Regions from separate parts of the Brevibacillus schisleri genome, predicted to be linked through region 3. Evidence: riboswitches for the same ligand, from Rfam matches in the RefSeq annotation. Region 3 holds a riboswitch; each other region holds the start of a gene.
The links. A riboswitch is a leader RNA that binds a small molecule or an ion and turns the genes downstream of it on or off. The one in region 3 is predicted to bind lysine.
Positions count from the first base shown of each region.

Region 1 (6,542 bases), 2.5 Mb from region 3:
ACGTATATTCTCTTATGATGCGAAATGGGAAGGAAGCCGGATACGATGCCAACCAAATTGACGAGAGAGCAAATGGAATATCTTGTTCATCAAGTACAACGCTATTTTAAAGAAGAACGGTCGGAGACACTCGGCAATTTGGAGACGGAAGAGTTGATTGCCTTTTTTTCAAAAGAGCTCGGCCCCTTCTATTACAATCAAGGGGTGCAAGACAGCCGCAAGCTGCTGATGGAACGGATGAGTTCCTTAGAAGATGAACTGTATGTATTGGAAAAGCCAATCCACAAGAACAAATAGATGCTAGGCAGATATAGAGCAAAGAGGAGGGAGCAGCCATGAACAGCTCCTTAAAAGATAAACTGGCCGTCCTGCCAGATAAACCAGGCTGCTACCTGATGAAAAATGCGAGCGGGGAAATCATTTACGTCGGAAAAGCCAAGGTGCTGAAAAACCGCGTCCGCTCATATTTTACAGGCAGTCATAACGGGAAGACGCAGCTGTTGGTCAGTGAGATCGTGGACTTTGAGTACATTGTGGTATCCTCAGCGATTGAGGCGCTTATCCTCGAGTGCAACCTGATCAAGGAGCACGACCCGCGCTACAATGTCATGCTCCGCGATGATAAGACGTATCCGTACATCAAAATTACGAACGAGGCGCAGCCACGCCTGGAGATTACCCGTAAGGTATTAAAAGATAAAGCCAAGTATTTCGGGCCCTATCCGAATGCCGGAGATGCCTCCGAGGTGAAGAAGCTGCTGGATCGACTCTATCCGTTGCGAAAATGTCGCAATATGCCCAAGCAGGTTTGTCTTTACTACCATTTGGGACAATGTCTTGCGCCCTGTGTGTACGAGGTATCGGCAGAGGAAAACCAGCGTTTGGTGGATCAAATCAGCCAGTTCCTCGATGGTGGTCATGAGGAAATGAAGCAAACCCTCACGGAAAAAATGCTGCAAGCCGCAGAAAACATGGAGTTCGAACGAGCTAAGGAATATCGTGATCAGATCAAGAGCATCGAAGCCGTAATGGAGAAGCAGAAGATCACGTTCACCGATACGATAGACCGCGACATTATCGGGTTTGCCGTGGAAAAAGGCTGGATGTGCATCCAGGTGTTTTATATGCGAAAAGGGAAGATGATCGAGCGTCAGACGACTTCCTTTCCATACTATGGAAGCGAAACCGAGGACTTCATGTCTTATGTGAGCCAGTTCTACTTCGACAAGCAAAATGCGCTGCCAAAAGAAATACTGCTCCCGCAAGAGAGTGAACCGGAGCTTTTGGCTGAGTGGTTGGGCATCAAAGTCCATGCTCCGAAAAGAGGCAAAAAGCATGAGCTCGTGAAGATGGCTACCGAGAATGCCCGTATTGCTTTGCAGGAGAAGTTCGCGCTGATGTCCAAGGACGATGCTCGTACGGTCCAAGCAGTACACAATCTCGGTCACATTTTAGGGATTCCGGTTCCTCATCGAATTGAAGCGTTTGACAACTCCAATATTCAGGGAACAGAGCCAGTGTCTGCGATGATTGTGTTTACAGACGGCCGCCCTGACAAAAAGGAATACCGCAAATTCAAGATCAAAACCGTAGAGGGACCAGATGATTACGGCTCCATGCGCGAAGTCGTTCGCCGTCGTTACTCTCGTCTGCTGAAAGAAAACCAGCCAATGCCCGACCTGATTGTGATCGATGGTGGTAAAGGCCAAATCAGTGCAGCTATGGACGTGCTGGAAAACGAGCTAGGTCTCTATATTCCTGTCTGTGGTCTGGCGAAAGATGAGAAGCACCGCACTGCTCAGCTCATGTACGGAGATCCGCCAGAGCCTGTAAATCTTAGACGTGATAGCTATGAATTTTATTTGTTGCAGCGTATCCAGGATGAAGTCCACCGTTTTGTTATTACGTTCCACAGACAATCCCGGACAAAAACAATGCTTTCCTCGCAGTTGGATGAGATCCCGGGTATTGGTGAAAAGCGGCGGAAGCTGTTGTTCTCTCATTTTGGCTCGTTGAAAAAAATGCGCGAGGCGACCGTTGAGGACTTCCGCCAATTGGGAATCGGCGACAAGCTGGCAAAAGAAATCATCGGGCATCTGCGCAAGCTGGACACATAGCCAGTGTGACTTTTTAAACAAGCTCTAAAAAGGAATTGATCCATTTTTAGACTCATGATATAATCCGATTCAAACAGAATAGTTAGCCTCACTTCCATTATGGAGTGAGGTAGAGGCGCGAAAACCAAGAGTACCACCCTGAGATCGGGTATCTGTGAAGGGGACGGGAAAGGGGAATTCGCCGAAGTATGGGGGGAAACCCGCTTTTCTCCATGCTGGGTCTGCGTTGAACAAATGCAGGACTGTCATCTGCACAATGACCAATTGTCAGATGGAGAGCTATCTCACGGTGTGTCAATGTGAGTTTTGATGGTGATAACTGTCAATCTTCGTTGTCCGCGTGTATTGGGAGGGAGGAACCGGTATGTCGAAACAGTAGGCAGCGGCAGGTCTTATTCCTTGTCGGTGCCTTTTTTGTAAAATAAAAATGCAAGACTTTTCCTTATAGAGAGAATAGTGAAAAACCATACGATACGAGATAAATACCAATATTGGATATGAGAAAAAGGGAGAGAAGCCGCATGGGGTTGATCGTGCAGAAATACGGAGGCACCTCTGTAGGTACCATTGAGCGAATTTTACGAGTTGCGGATCGAATTATCAGCTATAAAGAGGAAGGGCATGATGTGGTAGTTGTTGTTTCTGCAATGGGGAAATCTACTGACGTGTTGGTAGACATGGCCAAGCAGATTAGCGCATACCCATCCGAGCGTGAAATGGATATGCTGCTGACCACGGGGGAGCAGGTATCGATCGCGCTTTTGTCGATGGCCTTGCATACAAAAGGCTACGATGCCATTTCTCTTACGGGCTGGCAAGCTGGAATCACCACAGAGGCGATTCACGGAAGAGCACGGATCAAGCAGATTAATCCAGAGCGGATTCAATCTGAGCTCGGTCGTGGTCGTGTGGTGATCGTGGCAGGATTCCAAGGGATCAGTGACGAAGGGGAAATTACGACGCTCGGCCGCGGTGGATCGGATACATCTGCGGTTACACTTGCAGCCAGCTTGAACGCTGAGAAATGCGAAATCTTTACAGACGTGTCCGGGGTGTATACAGCTGATCCGCGAATGGTTCCAGCTGCGAGCAAGCTGGATACGATCTCGTATGATGAGATGCTGGAGCTGGCGAACCTCGGTGCAGGGGTTCTTCATCCTAGGTCAGTAGAGGCTGCGAAAAAATACAAGGTAAGGCTGGTCGTCCGCTCTAGCTTTACTGCCGAAGATGGTACGTACGTTGAGGAGGTTGCCAACATGGAAACAGGAAGAGTAGTAAGTGGAGTTGCACACGATGAAGATGTAGCCAAAATCACGGTTGTCGGCATGCCTGCCAAGGTCGGGACGCTCTCCCGTCTGTTCAATACGCTGGCGGACAATCAAGTGAACGTCGATATTATTATCCAAAGCTCTTATGATGCTACTGTTACAAATATTTCTTTCACAGTTGCAGCAGATGACCTGAAAAAAGCACTGGATACGCTGGACAGAAACAAAAACGAGCTTGGCTTTGAAAAAGTCGATTTCGAGGAAAGCTTGACCAAAGTATCCATTGTTGGCTCTGGAATGATCAACAATCCAGGGGTAGCTGCCGAAATGTTCCGCGTTCTGGCAGAAAAAGAAATTTCTATTAAAATGGTATCAACTTCTGATATCAAGGTTTCTTGCGTCATTCCAGCAGCTTTGACAGAGCTGGCTGTTCGCAGTCTTCATTCGGCCTATGGTCTGGATGTTGAGGAAACCGCGGTTGTGCACGGAGTATAAAAAGATAGATGCTCCCTCTCCCTTCTTATAGGTAGAGGGGGCATTTTGTTCATGGCGCCACTTGTACAGAGATGCGTATGTCCGAAGGGCTTTCCATTTCGATTTTGCTGAACGCTTCTTTTTCTTTCCACTGCTCAATCATACCCGCGATGATCCCGGCTTCAAAGGAAAGACTGCATCCTAGTCTTTCTATAGACTGATAGCTAAAAATGGAATGAGTGAGTGAATAGACGATCGTTTGCCCGTTCTCCTCCAGGACGTCTAGCTGGCCTAATCCAAGCCGAATAAAAGGCATAATCGGGCCTGTTGCAGATTGAATGGGGATTTGGCGGCCCATATTTTTTCCTATCCAATAGAGTATATGGTTTTCGCTATCGCCTAGCAGGGTGCTAGTAAGCGTTTCGCGTAGGAGATGATAGCCAAGATAGGGCATATTCATTCTCTCTGCGTAGGGAATGGTCTCTGTCGGCAACAGTGCTGCAAGCTGATCCTTCTCTTTCATATGTGCTTCCCTCCTGTCTTTACTAGATTATGAGGAGGGACACGCATTCATGACATCGGAATAGAAAAAATAGCTGGACTAAACAAAGTTATTCTATCAATGTATTTAGTACATTGATTGTCTTGACGCTCTGTGTCGACAAGAGTACAATTGGATTTGGTCATAGTTTTGCCCAACTTTTTCTCGTATTTTGACACATTCCGACAAATTCATTTGATCTAGTGAACGCAGTCATTTGGTGAACAGCGTCAAGATCCCGTTCATAAAATGATCGTGGTGGTTTTGCTATGTCTAATGGGTGAGGCAATGGGTTAGGATATTGGGGAAAGGTCTATCAAAACGGTCGAAGCCGTTTTGGACCGCTTGCGGTGATGCTTGACGTTTTTCACAAAATTGAGAGTTACATACATTGAAAGGGGGACCATTGTATGGCGAAAGGCCATAGCTTTCTCAGTCACAAGCTCCACTCACTTCTTGGTTTGTTTCCGATCGGGCTCTTCCTGCTGTTTCACTTGACAGCCAACTACCAAGCGACCCGTGGAGCCGAAGCTTTTAATCAAACAGTTGGTTTGATTGAAAATGTTCCATTCGTATTGGTGCTTGAATTTGTTTTCATCTACCTCCCGATCCTGTTTCACGCTGTTTACGGTATTTACATTGCGTTCCAAGCAAAGCAAAACGTAGGGAACTTCGGTTACTTCCGAAACCAAATGTTCTTGTGGCAACGCGTTACAGGAGTCATTACCCTCATTTTTATCGTTTGGCACGTCTGGGAAACCCGCATCCAAAAAGCAATGGGTGCACATGTGGATTTTGACATGATGGCAAATATTTTGAGCAGTCCTGCAATGATCGTATTCTACACAATCGGGATTATTAGCACGACGTTCCACTTCTCCAACGGACTGTGGTCGTTCCTGGTTCACTGGGGAATTACAGTTGGGCCGCGTTCCCAGCGCATTGCAACATTCCTGACTTTGGGCGTATTCGTAATTGTGACCTTCATCGGCTTGCGTGCGATGTCGGCTTTCATTTTGTAGGGATAGGGGGACAAAACACATGGCAAAAGGTAAACTGATCATTGTCGGTGGAGGTTTGGCCGGCTTGATGGCTACCATCAAAGCAGCAGAAAAAGGCGTTCCTGTTCAGCTGTTCTCCCTGGTTCCGGTAAAACGTTCCCACTCTGTCTGTGCGCAGGGCGGTATTAACGGAGCGGTAAATACCAAAGGGGAAGGCGACTCCACATGGGAGCACTTCGACGATACAGTATATGGCGGAGACTTCTTGGCAAACCAACCGCCAGTTAAAGCAATGTGCGATGCAGCACCTGGCATCATTTATATGTTGGACCGTATGGGCGTTATGTTTAACCGTACGCCAGAAGGTCTGTTGGACTTCCGTCGTTTCGGGGGAACCAAGCATCACCGTACCGCTTTTGCGGGTGCGACAACTGGACAACAGCTTTTGTACGCATTGGACGAACAAGTACGCCGTTATGAAGCTGAAGGTCTGGTAACCAAGTACGAATATTGGGATTTCCTCGGAGCCGTTTTGGACGATACAGGAACCTGTCGCGGGATTACTGCACAGAACATGCGTTCCGGTGAAATTCAATCCTTCCGTGCGGATGCCGTTATTTTGGCAACAGGCGGACCTGGTATCATCTTCGGTAAATCGACGAACTCGATTATCAATACTGGTACAGCAGCATCTGCGGCGTATCAACAAGGGGTTATCTACTCCAATGGTGAGATGATCCAAATTCACCCAACTGCAATCCCGGGCGACGACAAGCTGCGTCTGATGTCCGAGTCTGCTCGTGGTGAGGGTGGTCGTGTATGGACGTACAGAGACGGTAAGCCTTGGTACTTCCTGGAAGATAAATACCCTGCTTACGGAAACCTGGTTCCGCGTGACATCGCGACTCGCGAAATCTTCTCTGTTTGCGTAGATATGAAGCTGGGTATCAACGGCGAAAACATGGTATACCTCGACCTGTCCCACAAAGATCCAAAAGAACTGGATGTAAAATTGGGCGGTATTATCGAGATTTACGAAAAATTCGTTGGGGATGACCCACGTAAAGTTCCAATGAAGATTTTCCCTGCGGTTCACTACTCCATGGGTGGTATGTGGGTAGACTACAACCAAATGACCAAT
Region 1 covers NZ_JBVNDM010000001.1:1,830,172-1,836,713, forward strand. The annotation lists gene ACUUHJ_RS09205 (DUF2164 domain-containing protein) at 46-297, shown strand; gene uvrC (excinuclease ABC subunit UvrC) at 336-2,117, shown strand; lysine riboswitch at 2,220-2,407, shown strand; gene ACUUHJ_RS09215 (aspartate kinase) at 2,639-3,880, shown strand; gene ACUUHJ_RS09220 (YslB family protein) at 3,930-4,382, opposite strand; gene ACUUHJ_RS09225 (succinate dehydrogenase cytochrome b558 subunit) at 4,811-5,422, shown strand; gene sdhA (succinate dehydrogenase flavoprotein subunit) at 5,442-6,542, shown strand, end outside.
Region 1: it holds a riboswitch for lysine, as region 3 does, so the genes downstream of both, ACUUHJ_RS09215 (aspartate kinase) here and dapD (2,3,4,5-tetrahydropyridine-2,6-dicarboxylate N-acetyltransferase) in region 3, are expected to answer to the same signal.

Region 2 (6,542 bases), 3.1 Mb from region 3:
AATAAAAAAATGTTTTTTACCACGTTCTTGGCCAGAACCCCAAAACAAATCCCCTTCCGGAAAAAGGCAAAGTGAGCATCTGCCTGTTTCCCCAAAGGGGATTTGTTTTTCATAATGGAAAAGTACTATTCTTTGTCCCTGTTTTCTTTGTTTTCCGTAGCCGACTTGGCAGTTTGGTTCAATGTCCCTTCCTTTGGCGTAAGGGAGTAACCATGCATATTGCTTCCGTTATAACCCATGTCGGGCTTTTCCTGTGAGGTATGATCAGTCATTTTGCTTCCCCCTTATTTTGTCCAGTGGATGTAGAGTCTTGCTGCACATACGGATTGTCGACGTCATTTGGTTCCTTGTCCAGATTGGTACGGATTGCGAGTATTGGACTAGTGGGAGGTTGAGCGATCAGTCTGTCATCCAGTTGCTTGAAATCAGGCAGGTCGTTTTCGCGATTGTCATCCATGTTCGTCTCCTCCTTTACGGGTTAGTATATCCACCACCTGCCTGTACATTTCCTTAAATGGAAAAGCAACGGGACTCGGACTACACCAGAAAAAACAGCCCCAGTCCCAGAAAGTTCGGGAGGGGCTGTGCCGATCATCTTTGTGCAGTTAACTCGTTTTCTTGACCAGGCTCTTCATAAAAGAAGCAAGATTCGCTTGTAGCAATGGTGTGATCGCGGAAAAGGAAGCATCTTCAGTGAGTGTATTCATTTGACGAACAAATTCAGTGGTGTCCTTTGTATTTATATTCTCGAAGCGGTTAGTGATTTTTGTGTTTTTTAAATCGGAGAGAAGCGTAGCTTGTTCGTTCCGGTATTGTGTGATCCAGTCTGGACGATGTTGCAGCTTTTTGACGAATTGAATCAGCATGCTTACTTTCTCTGTTGGATTGGTTGTGGCGGCTTGCATTTTTTTGTAGGCTTCCGGATCATACCGCTCCATCAGCTTGGATGGATTAACATAGTCGTTCGGCGCCCCTTGTGGTTTTTGCGGAAGCTCTACGTAGCTGACACTGCCAGTTGCAGGGTCAACCTTTCGTGTTTTGGCAACGCCTGCGAGCAGATGGAGGGTATCCAAAAATTCAGCAGCATTTTTCTCATCAGCCATGTATTGGTCTGCCAAATATTTGCCTTGGGTTAAACCGACTTCTACCAAAGCAGCTCTTTCTTCATCAGTGTAGGTGGATTGGGAGTTGAAAAAGTTTCGCTCCAGGATGTGGTCAAAGGCTTTGCGAGCCTCGGGTGGCTTATCTGCGAAAATTTTATCCAACCGCTCATTAATCTCAGTGCTAAAGAAAAATTGGGCGCTGTGATGTTCGATGGCATCAGCAGGTAGCTCGCGTGCCTTGTGTGAACGAAGGTCTACCGTATCGGGTTTGGGCAATTCCAGACTAGTTCCTGTCACCATTTTAGGTGCAGTTTGGCTAGTTGGGAGCTGGGGGGGTAGGTAGCGGGAATACGATTGGATTTGCATGTTCTACTCTCCTCACATGGATTCATGTTCAGTCGTGAAGGCAGGAGATCATGTTTACCTTTTATCAGATGACTAGTATGAGTTGTGAGAACGGAAGGAAACGGATCTCAATTGCTTCTTTTCTATACTATCGGCTATTTTGGGTCAGTTTTTAATAGGTTGGCAAACATGAAAAAGGACTCCCGTTCAGTTAACGGAAGTCCGTATTTTTCTTCGATTATTTCGTGTGTTCATCCATGCTGAAGTCAACTTGTTCAAGAGGGACGAGCTTGGTCTTTTGCGTGATTTTATAAGCGAGCCAAATGAGTAAGAAGAGTGGCAGGCCAATGTAAGAGACCAGGACGCCATACCAGTCGACCGTTCCCCCGATGAATGCGGAGTAGTTTTGCCCAAAAATAACGATACAGCAAATGATGAAGGCAAAAATCGGTCCAAACGGGAACCACTTTGCCCGATAAGGCAATTCGCTTAAGTCTCGGCCCTGAGCGATAAACGCTTTGCGGAAACGGTAGTGACTAATGGCAATGCCCAGCCAAGCGATGAAGCCTGACATACCGGACGCATTCAAAAGCCATACGTAGACTTCGCCTTCCCCAAACAGTGAGGACAGAAACGCAAGGGCGCCGATGAGCGCAGTCAAGATCAAGGCATTGATCGGTACGCCGTTACTTGTTACTTTTACGAACCATTTTGGTGCTTTTCCTTCTTTCGCCAAGTTCCACAGCATGCGTGTAGAGGCGTACATGCCAGAGTTACCAGCAGACAATACAGACGTGAGAATAACCGCGTTCATGACGGATGCTGCAAAAGCAAAACCGGCATTTTCAAATACAATCGTAAACGGACTGATCGCAATATCCGTAATGTCGCCACTGATCAGATTTGGATTATCGTATGGAACCAGCAACCCGATGATCAAAATAGCGAGGATGTAGAAGAGCAGGATGCGCCAAAAAATTTGACGGATGGCCTTCGGAATATTGCGGGCAGGGTCTTCGCTCTCCCCAGCTGCTACACCAACCAATTCTGTTCCTTGGAAAGAGAATCCGGCAATCATAAAGACACCGAGCAGGGCCATGAAGCCGCCATTGAATGGCGCGTCGCCTTTGGTGAAGTTTTGGAAGCCAACAGCTTGACCACCCATAATGCCAAAAATCATCAACACACCGACAATAATAAAGATGATAACCGTTACTACTTTAATCAAGGCGAACCAATATTCAGATTCTCCATAGGCTTTCACAGACAGGAGATTCAAGGCAAACAGCAATCCGAGGAACAAAGCGCTCCACACTATCGCTGGGGTATCCGGGAACCAATATTTCATAATGAGTGCAGAAGCTGACAGCTCGACGGCAATGGTAATCGCCCAGTTGTACCAGTAGTTCCAACCGAGAGCAAAGCCGAGAGATGGATCGACGAACCGCGTGGCATACGTCGAAAACGAACCGGAAACAGGCATGAAGGCTGCCATTTCCCCCAAGCTGGTCATTAAAAAGTAAACCATGATACTAATAGCGAGATAGGCGACTAAAGCTCCACCTGGTCCCGCGGAATGAATCGAGCCTCCACTCGCCAGAAACAATCCCGTCCCAATCGAGCCGCCGATGGCGATCATCGTCAGGTGGCGGGCTTTCAAACCACGTTGCAATTGATTTTGTGACATAAGCTGCTTGCACGACCTTTCTTGATTTTTGAGAAGGAAGGTCGGAAATTAAAAAACCGCCATAGCCAAAAAAATGGCATAGGGCGGTATCATCCAATCCCCACCAAGCCTTCACTGAAGATAGCTCACCACGTTTGCTTGGCATGCAAACGTGACAGTTCTGCCCCTTTCGAGTACAGCCCCAACCCAATCGCACAGAGACGCGATATGAGCTTCGGCGGATTTTCCTTACCTGGAGTCATTGATTTTCTCTGAATCTCGTACAGGATGATATAAAAGCCGCGACCTCTATCCCCACCGTGAAAGATGAGGATAACATGTATGAAATTATGTGATTGTTCAACTATAAAGGATTGTTCGGGATTAATCAATGTGAAATTTTGTTAGTCAAATGAGCGTCTAGCAGGCCAGGAGCCTTGCAGCTTGCGAATTTGGACAATTTGTCCCGTATGAAACGCATCATGCAAGACAAGACTCATGACGTTTTGGTAAATGGGCGTATAGGTAGCCATCTGGTTTAACTCTTCATCCGTCAGCAAGGAAAGCTGTTCATGAATGTGGCGGTGGACGCTTTCCATTCGCAAGAGGGTAGCTTGCCAAGCGTCTTCGTCAGCGGGACCACCGGATGGGGTGAAGGTATCATCGTTCGTCTCCGCGGAGCTAGGGAATTCGGTGCCCAAAAGACGATGCAAGAGGCGTTCTTTGTAATAAAGAAGGTGGCTGATGTTTTCCCAGATGGTGTTGGCTGCTTCTCCCACAGGGCGCCAGCTAGCCTCCGCTGCTGATACTCCGGAAAGCACTTCTTTTAGGGGTGGATACCAGTCTTCCTTGTCATACGCACATTCCCATCCGTGCAAAAGCAATTCCTTCCGATTCATACGCTTCCTCCTCGTCTGTGAAACAGATTGATGAAACGCTATAATAGCAATAAGAAAAGAGGGTGTAACCAGTTAATCGAGTTACGGTGGTTACAAATAAAGATTACCATATCCTGTATGGTCATACAAGAGAGAAAAATGAAGGGTTTCGTCAGGAGAGTGGATGACATGGACTGGCTTTGTATCGATTTTTTAAATAGTGATTGGCGGGATTGGCGCGGTTCTGGTCGTTGGGAAAATCGCCTGGAGAATCAGGAATGGCTGTCATCCTTTTTGCAAACATACAAGCTAACCGCTCCGCTGCCGATGAATGAGGCGTATGCTGCATCTCTTTTGCAATTGCGGGAGCGTTTGAGACGAATGCTGGAAGACGTTGTCCGTGGAGACCGATTCCAAGAGGAGGACCTTGCGGAATTGAACAAAGTGTTGGCTCTCGCCCCTTTTCATACGCAGGTGTTGTATGTAGATGAGGAGGGCGGCTACAGGCAAAAGCAATCCAGCCAAGCAGAGAGCTGGCCCCTCGTCATGGCACAAATTGCTGCTTCTTTCGCGGAACTGCTTGCCCCGCAGCATCTGGAGCGAATCAAAATATGTGACAACGAGGATTGCCGCTGGGTGTTTTATGATGAAAGCCGCAACCGGGTGCGCCGCTGGTGCGATGACAAAATGTGCGGAAACCTGATGAAGGTGCGCCGTTTTCGTGAGCGGAAAAAGGAGAAAGGGTGATGCGCATAGGCTCACCCTTTTTATTTGTTCGTTATGAAGCTGGGGTCAATTGGATCAGCTGAGGGTAGATGGTCGAGCCTGCTGCTACGATGCCTGTGCTTTTCCAGCAAAAATCAGTCCCCTGTGTATCCGTAATTTTGCCTCCGGCTTCCTGGACCAGAAGGGCACCAGCAAGCCAATCATACACTCCTTCACCGTATTCCCAGTAACCGTCGAGTCGTCCGCACGCCACATAGGCCAGATGGAGTGATACCGCGCCTTGCATGCGGGTGGCAAAAGCTTCTGGCATCACTCGCGTCAAGGAATTTGCTGTATACTCTCCGACCAAGAGGTTCATCGGCTCGGAGGAAGCAAAGAGCGTCCCTAGAATGCACTCACTCAGCAGCGATTTGGATGAAGTAATGATTTTTTGTCCGTTTAAAAAAGCTCCACGCCCGTCAATTGCTGTAAACAGTTCATCACGGCATGGATCATAGACAAAAGAAACAACCGTGCGTCCACCGTCAATCAGGCAGAGGGAAGTAGCCCACATCGGCATTTTTTGTAGAAAGTGAACGGCTCCATCGATTGCATCTATCACCCAATAAGGACTTGTGAATTCAGGATTTTCCTGTGCAGCCAGATCGAATTCGGCGTCAGAAAATTGATAGGTGGGGAACCGCTCGGATAATGAGCGCTTTAATCGAGCTTCAACCACGGGATTCACCTCTTCAAAGCGTTTAGCCATTGCTTCCTTGCTGTGGCAGGACGCGCCTTTTTCAAATTCCACTAGCAGCTCCATTCCAGCACTTCTTACCAGCTCCTCGCAAAATTGCACATCTTGTAGATTCATAACAATTCCCATCCCTTCTCTTTTTGGTGAAAAAATAGTAGTATCTTTGAATACTACTATGTAAAAAACAGTTCGTCAACACCACGGAAATGTCGAGATTCACAATTTATGCACATGTGCAGCGTGTTTGAGACATAATAAGTAGCATCATACATAGGGGCGGAAACGAGGTGGGTAGGATGAGTCAAGCGCGTAAAAAATGGTTCCAGGCACTTGTATTGGTGACACTTGCAGCGATTTGTCTGGCTATATGGTATCTGCAGCCATATCAGCCCGATCAGGCAGCACTAACGGCTATGCAAGGCGGTGAAGGGATAACGGTCATGGATACGAATGACTGGATTATCTTCCAAGGCGGGGAGTCACGCGAACCGGGACTCATCTTATATCCGGGAGCACTCGTCAAACCGGAGAGCTATGCACCGATTGCCCGTGCCTTGGCAGGCTCCGGCTACCATGTTTTTCTCGCACGAATGCCATTGAATTTGGCTGTAAGTGATATGACGAGAGCGACACAAGTATTAAAGGCGTACCCGAATAAAACGTTTGTCATCGGAGGACATTCACTCGGTGGTACTATGGCAGCTCAATTCGCAGCAAACCACCCGGACCGAATCAACGGCGTGTTTTTACTGGGAGCGTATCCGAACACTCAGGGGAACCTAAAGAAGGTGAATTTGCCTGTGCTGTCTTTGCTCGGGTCTCGCGACGGTGTGATTAATATGGAAAGGTTTGAGGAGAGCAAGCAATATTTGCCGGAGCGTACGGTGTACATGACTATAGAAGGGGGAAACCACTCGCAGTTCGGAAGCTATGGATCGCAGGAGGGTGACAAGCCCGCTGCCATTACTCCGCAGGAGCAGTGGCAGCAAACGGTGGCAGCAATCAAGGATTGGCTGCTTAATGATGTCACGATGATGAACGTGGAATAATCCCGGATACAACACCTGTAATGCGGATGTTTTCCGAGG
Region 2 covers NZ_JBVNDM010000001.1:1,225,467-1,232,008, forward strand. The annotation lists gene ACUUHJ_RS06285 (hypothetical protein) at 126-272, opposite strand; gene ACUUHJ_RS06290 (hypothetical protein) at 269-457, opposite strand; gene ACUUHJ_RS06295 (hypothetical protein) at 606-1,469, opposite strand; gene ACUUHJ_RS06300 (amino acid permease) at 1,687-3,135, opposite strand; lysine riboswitch at 3,249-3,434, opposite strand; gene ACUUHJ_RS06305 (DinB family protein) at 3,519-4,013, opposite strand; gene ACUUHJ_RS06310 (CGNR zinc finger domain-containing protein) at 4,182-4,739, shown strand; gene ACUUHJ_RS06315 (inositol monophosphatase family protein) at 4,771-5,571, opposite strand; gene ACUUHJ_RS06320 (alpha/beta fold hydrolase) at 5,751-6,503, shown strand; gene ACUUHJ_RS06325 (hypothetical protein) at 6,481-6,542, opposite strand, start outside.
Region 2: it holds a riboswitch for lysine, as region 3 does, so the genes downstream of both, ACUUHJ_RS06300 (amino acid permease) here and dapD (2,3,4,5-tetrahydropyridine-2,6-dicarboxylate N-acetyltransferase) in region 3, are expected to answer to the same signal.

Region 3 (6,542 bases):
AGATATAAGTCAAATCTATATAAATTATAAACCGGATAGTATTTAACTATATCTAGCGCGTGAAAAAGCTTTATGATCGTAAAGGATATTTCGCCGTTTTTGTCGAATGATCACAGTTGAAAATTGTAAGGAAGAAAGTAGGAGGACAATTCGTGAAAAAATGGGTTGTAAAAACACTTCTAGTGTGTTTGGCAACGGGCACCCTGTTGTCAGGTGTGTCAGTACCGCCAGCCATGGGGGCCGGGGCAACAGCATCCATGAAAAAAAACAGCCAAGTATCTAAGCCACTCCGGCAGCAGCCTGTTCACGATATGGTTATCTTTAACGATTATCAGGTTGCAGGACTCGATTCAAATGGTTGGAACTGGGTGAAGAATGATGAGTTTATTCTTCCTCCCGAGACACCACTTGATATTGACGTGATACAGACCACTTATGGAACTGGCACCAACATCAATCGGAAGCAAGTTTTATTGGATGGAGTAGAGTTACCGGAGTATCAAGCCGAAAATACCTCGTCACAAACTACTTTCAAATGGCAAGTACCTCGGTTTACCATTCCAGCACAAAAGCTGTCTGCTGGCTCGCATACCTTGACCTTTGTTGTGACAGATGCCAAAGGGAAGAGCAGCACAGTGCATGTGCGATTTCTGGTAGAGGCCATAAATTACCCGAGCATATTTAACGGGGAAAAGGCAGAGGGAGAACCAGTACCAAGTGGCGGGCAAACGGCGATTTTTGGAATGATGGGTTCACACGACTTTACCAGTTCTGTACGGGGCACGTGGAAATTAACAAATAAGTCCACGAGTACAGAGATGAGGTCTGTTCAAGAAACCATATTTTCGACGGGGACATTGTTGACGGGGCAGTATGAGCTCCTCTTTGTTCCGGATGATACAACCATGTCACCTTGGATGACGACAATTCAAGTAGGCGTTGCAGAGCTGTACATGGGAACAGATGCAAGCGGTCAAAAGCTGACGCAAGATCAGAAAATAACAGCGCCAGCAGCACCAGGGAAGGTTCCATTGTATTCGCCAATCCCAGGAAGATGGTCGGTGAACGGGACAGGACAAACCTTGACAGACGCGCAACATTTTGAGGTGGACATTCCTGAGAGATTGGCTGGAATCACAATCGCTGTCATGTTTGAGCCTGTTTCGGGGCAAAAAGAGAAATCGTCTTTGTGGGGCGATACTTCGGCGACAACGGTTCAAATACAAATACCAGGTGCACCAAATGCCTGCGGCCCTGCTGATGGAAATGTCACGATGGATGTGTTGATGCAGCAAAACGAAAAATCAACACCGACGGTAGAAAAGATGAACCTGTATTCCTCTGATAATACAGTCAAGCTGTATCAGAATCCTGTTCATCTGATCTGGCTGACCACTGCTGCCGAGCACATTGAAAAGGGAAGTGAAGCAGATGATGATGAGGGGCCGGGTGTATGGGCGATCGATAACGTCATTGTCGATGAGAACAAATTGAATTGGGATCACACGGGATTGCTGTTGTCCGGCTACAAGCCAGGCCGCTACAAAGTCAACTACTATAGTAAAAGAGACCCAGCGCAAGTCTGGTGCGGCTATGTTCAAGTGATAGAAGATTCGCCTCCAATCAAGTCGTATCCGGCATGTGAGCCAGGGGATACAGGTGTAAGTCCGCCAAGTTCGCCACTTCTTCTTCGAAGCGAGAGCGGCAAGGAATACCGGGACGGACAAAAGATTACCGTGAACGCAGGCGATGATCTCGAAATGGAAGACCTAAGGCTGATCGCTACTCATGCTGAGCTAGTCGGATCCAAAAAGATCAGGGATAAGAGCGAAAAGAAGTCCTACTATATGCCGAAATTTGAATGGAAACATGGCGAGATCGGTATTGGTGCCAACCGGAAGCACAGTAATGGTACCATTTCCTCAGAAAATCGGATCGAGATCTTTTTCGGGGAAGAAGAGATCGCCAGCATCAAGCCCAGCAAAGGTGATGGCGACGATAGTGAGGGGCTTGAATCACTGAATTTGAAAAAGTATATCGATACGGATAAGCCTGGGGAATACAAGATCAAGGTAACGAATACGCTCAGCAATAAGACCTGCACGGTTATCAACTCCAAAAGAAAGTACACGAAGAAAAACGATGTAAATGAGCATAATGAAACATTGACGCTTACAATTGAAGTGAAATAGTAGTATAGGAAAACCCCCTTGCATTTTGGCATGGGGGTTTTCGACTACAAGGGGAGGAAGTTCTGTGACAAATGAACAGAAGGTAATCTTGGAAAAGTTCGGCTTTCGGATCGAAGGAGAGCAAGTGAAACATTTGAAGCTGGGGATCGTAAGAAATAAAAAAGAATTCGTCTGCCACGCCACGCCAGAAGAGTTGCAGGACTATATCAAGTCCATCTTGCGCAACCAATGTCAGTGGAAGCGAGGAGAATCTGAGTGAGCAGGCAGGGAGGTTGTTGGGGTTGAAAGAGTCTAGGGAGACATTGGTTACGGCCTTACGCGAAGTGGAGGACTGGGAGAAGGACCAGAACGACTTGTGGTTCTGGGAAAAGCTTGGCAGACTTCCTTTTGTTCTCTTAGATCGGATTACGCCTGCATTTGTTCAGGAGAAGCTGGGAAAAGCCGTAGATGAAATGGCAGCCTTTCTCGAGACAGGTGGGACTTATTTGGTGCAGGCTGAATCGATATACAAGCGGTTTGACAAACGGTTAGAGGGATCCGGTACTTCTGTCATTGGCAAGGAGGAGATTGCTGCTGTACCGCTTACAATCATGAATGATGTCGCAATGGAGCTGAAGGATTCACGTGCGAATTTTGCCACAGTACAAGGTGCGACGACTGGCTTCGGGGGGATATTTACCCTTGCGATCGATATCCCGCTATTGATGGGGACATCCCTAAAAGTATTACAAGAGATGGCACTTGCCTATGGCTATCGACCGGAAGAGAAGAGGGAGCGGCTGTTTGTCGTCAAATGCTTGCAATTTGCTTCATCAGACATCGTAGGGAAAAAAGCGATACTCGCTGAGCTCTCCCGCTTTGATGAACCAAATGCGCAGAGAGAGGTAATGGCACAATTGCAGGGATGGCGTGAAGTCGTGGTTACGTACACAGAAAACTTCGGGTGGAAAAAGTTATTTCAAATGGTGCCTATTGCGGGTATTTTGTTCGGAGCGTATTTGAATCGCTCAACCGTAAAGGATGTCGCCGAAGCGGGGATGATGCTGTACCGCAAACGGCGCATCCTAGAGCGTCTGCGCGAGATTGAAAAGAGCATGGAGATTACACAGACCACTCCTCAGCAGTAAGAGCGTAGATGAGATGGTCCTCCCATACACCGTTAATTTGCAAATAGCGTAACGATAGCCCCTCCTGGCGAAAACGGTTTTTTTCCAAGACGCGAATGGAAGCTTGGTTGCGAGGAATGACAGCCGCTTGTACCCTGTGTAGCCCAACATCCGTAAAAGCAAAGCGAAGGGCAAGATTTACAGCTAGTGTTGTATAGCCTTTGCCATTGCAGGCCTGATCCATGAAGTAGCCAATCGTCGCATTTTGCCATGCGCCGCGTGCGACATTTGACAACGCTACACGTCCAATCATTTTTTCGGATTCACGGGAGAATACACCAAAAGCATAGGCAGTACCACGTTCAAAATCATTCTGTGCTTGCGAAATCTGTTCTTGCTGTGCTGGAAGGGTCAGAAATGAAGCAGGGCGGATCTCGGTTCAAATGGTTGGAGAAATTCATGATTACGCAGCCGAAGCTCTAGGAGCTCGGCTGCGTCTTGTTGGTGGAGAGGCCGTAACAGAATCTCGTCTGTATGTAGTGACATGAGATCAATCCTCCTTAAAAAGTTGGATTGATAGTATAGCATGTGCCAGAGTATTTGGGAAACATCGATTAGCCGAGCAATTCAGCGAACGATACCCCAAATGCTTTGCAAGTTTCCACTTCTTTTGCTGTAGGAGAAAGCTCGATTTTTAAACCCTCCAGAGGAGTTTCTGCGCCACGCTCGCTCGCCTTTTTCAGCAAAATATCAACAGCTGCACCGACATGCTCGTAAGCGGAATCGCAAGAGCCAAAAGCAACAACCTTTTTCCCGCTGAGGTCAATATCGTCCATTTCCTCATAGAAATCCAGGCATTCATCTGGGAGTTCGCCATCGCCCCATGTGTAGGCACCAAGCAAGATTCCGTCGTAAGCCTCGAGTTCTTTTGCATTCGCGTCCATTACTTCTTTTATCTCCAGCTCTGCACCAGTTGAACGAATACCTTCTGCAATTGCTTCAGCAATTTCCTGTGTATTCCCTGTCATGCTCGCGTATACCATCAAAATGCTCATAAAACGTAAAACCTCCAGTTAGATAATGAGTATCATTCTCACAAATAAAATTAATGAAAATGATAATCGTTGTCAATAACTTTTTTCATCTTGCCACGTTTCATTGATTTTGGTAGAGTTAAATAAAATCAATATAATATACACTAAATAGAGGTGCGCCGAAGAAGAGTAAGCCTTTTCGCAATCTGCCAGGGGGCAGGAGAAGGAAGAAAGGCTAAAGCGCCGAAGCTTATGCTATGCCCCTACGTAGCACAGGCTGGGGTGTCTCATGAAAAATGAACATCCTGTCACAAGGGACCTTACATCTTTTTGTGGAGCGCTATTTATGATTTGCTTACGTAGTATCAAAAGCAATGAGATAGCGAATGCACTCATTGCTTTTTTTGATTTACCATGCTGTTATTTTGAGGAGGATGTAACAATGAACATGATGGATGCTAACGAAATTATCGCGTTTATTCAAAAAAGCGAAAAGAAAACACCTGTGAAGGTATATGTGAAAGGGAATCTGGAGGGAATCGACTTTGGTGCGAGCTCCAAAGCCTTCATTACTGGTCCGACTGGTGTTGTTTTTGGTGAGTGGAAAGAGATTGAGCCAGTGCTCGCTGCTAACGTAGACAAAATTGAAGATTATGTAGTAGAAAGCGATCGTCGCAACTCCGCTATTCCATTGTTGGATACAAAAGGGATTCAAGCGCGTATTGAGCCAGGCGCGATTATCCGTGACCAAGTGACAATCGGTAACAATGCGGTCATCATGATGGGTGCTTCCATTAACATCGGTGCAGTGATCGGTGAAGGTACGATGATCGATATGAATGTTGTAGTAGGTGGACGTGGAACCATCGGGAAAAACTGCCACATCGGCGCTGGATCGGTTATCGCAGGCGTTATCGAGCCGCCGTCTGCACAGCCAGTTGTTGTCGAGGATGATGTTGTCATCGGAGCAAATGCTGTCATTCTGGAAGGTGTACGCGTAGGAAAAGGTGCTGTTGTTGCAGCAGGTGCTGTCGTCATTGAAGATGTACCTCCATACGTAGTCGTTGCGGGAACGCCTGCACGTGTGATCAAGCAAATCGATGAAAAAACTCGTTCCAAGACAGAGATCAAGCAGGAGCTACGTCAGCTGTAAGGGAGAGAGTGCACATGGACTGGCGTTCGCTCGATGAACAATATATCGTCTCCTCTTATAAAAGACTTCCGATTGCCATAGAGAAAGGCGAAGGAAATTACTTGTACGATACGAATGGGAAGAGTTATCTCGACTTGTTTACTGGACTCGCGGTAAACGTTTTGGGGCATTCTCATCCGCGCATTGTACAGGCTCTGCGTGAGCAGGGAGAGCGCTTCTTGCATATTTCCAATGTATTTTTAAACAAGCCGGCTATTCGATTAGCGGAGCGTTTGGTTGCAAACAGCATCAGCGGTAAGGTGTTTTTCACCAACTCTGGTGCGGAGGCCACAGAGTCTGCGATCAAGCTGATTCACAAATGGACGAAAAACGAGGGAGCAGGTCGTGAAGGCATCGTTGTTTTACGCAACAGCTTTCACGGGCGAACACTTGGAGCAGTGCGTCTAACGAGGCAGGCTCACGTCTATCAAGACTTTCCTCAGCCAGCTTTTCCTGTTTATGAACTGGATGTGGAGGACACAGCAGGATTGCGAGCGATTTGCCAGGAGGCAAGACCCGCTGCGGTCCTTATGGAGCCAGTCTTGGGTTCCGGCGGTGTCGTGCCACTAACAGAAGCGTTCTTGCGAGAGGTAGCTGCCATCTGTGAACAAGAAGGCATGCTCTTTGTCATGGACGAAATCCAGACAGGAATGGGCAGAACAGGAAAGCTGTTTGCTTATGAGCATGCAGGCGTAACGCCAGATCTCATCCTATTCGCCAAAGGCATAGGGGGAGGGCTACCTCTCGGCGGTGTCATCGCTGGTCCAAAGCTGATGAACCAGTTCAAACCGGGGGATCATGGAACGACATTCGCACCATCGCCATTGTCTGCTGCCCTGGGGAATGTCGTGTTGGACGAATTGCTTAATCCAGCCTTCATCGCTCATGTAGAAGAAGTGATTGCGTACCTGTGGTCGGGCTTGGAAGCGTTACGAACGCGTCTTCCAGATCAACTGCAATCCCTTCGCGGAAAAGGCCTGATGGTTGGAATTCCACTCTCTTCCACCCCAGAAGAGGT
Region 3 covers NZ_JBVNDM010000001.1:4,344,853-4,351,394, reverse strand. The annotation lists gene ACUUHJ_RS20540 (hypothetical protein) at 153-2,192, shown strand; gene ACUUHJ_RS20535 (hypothetical protein) at 2,257-2,451, shown strand; gene ACUUHJ_RS20530 (EcsC family protein) at 2,465-3,319, shown strand; partial or broken gene ACUUHJ_RS20525 (GNAT family N-acetyltransferase) at 3,294-3,844, opposite strand; gene ACUUHJ_RS20520 (flavodoxin) at 3,913-4,353, opposite strand; lysine riboswitch at 4,494-4,683, shown strand; gene dapD (2,3,4,5-tetrahydropyridine-2,6-dicarboxylate N-acetyltransferase) at 4,775-5,485, shown strand; gene ACUUHJ_RS20510 (aspartate aminotransferase family protein) at 5,500-6,542, shown strand, end outside.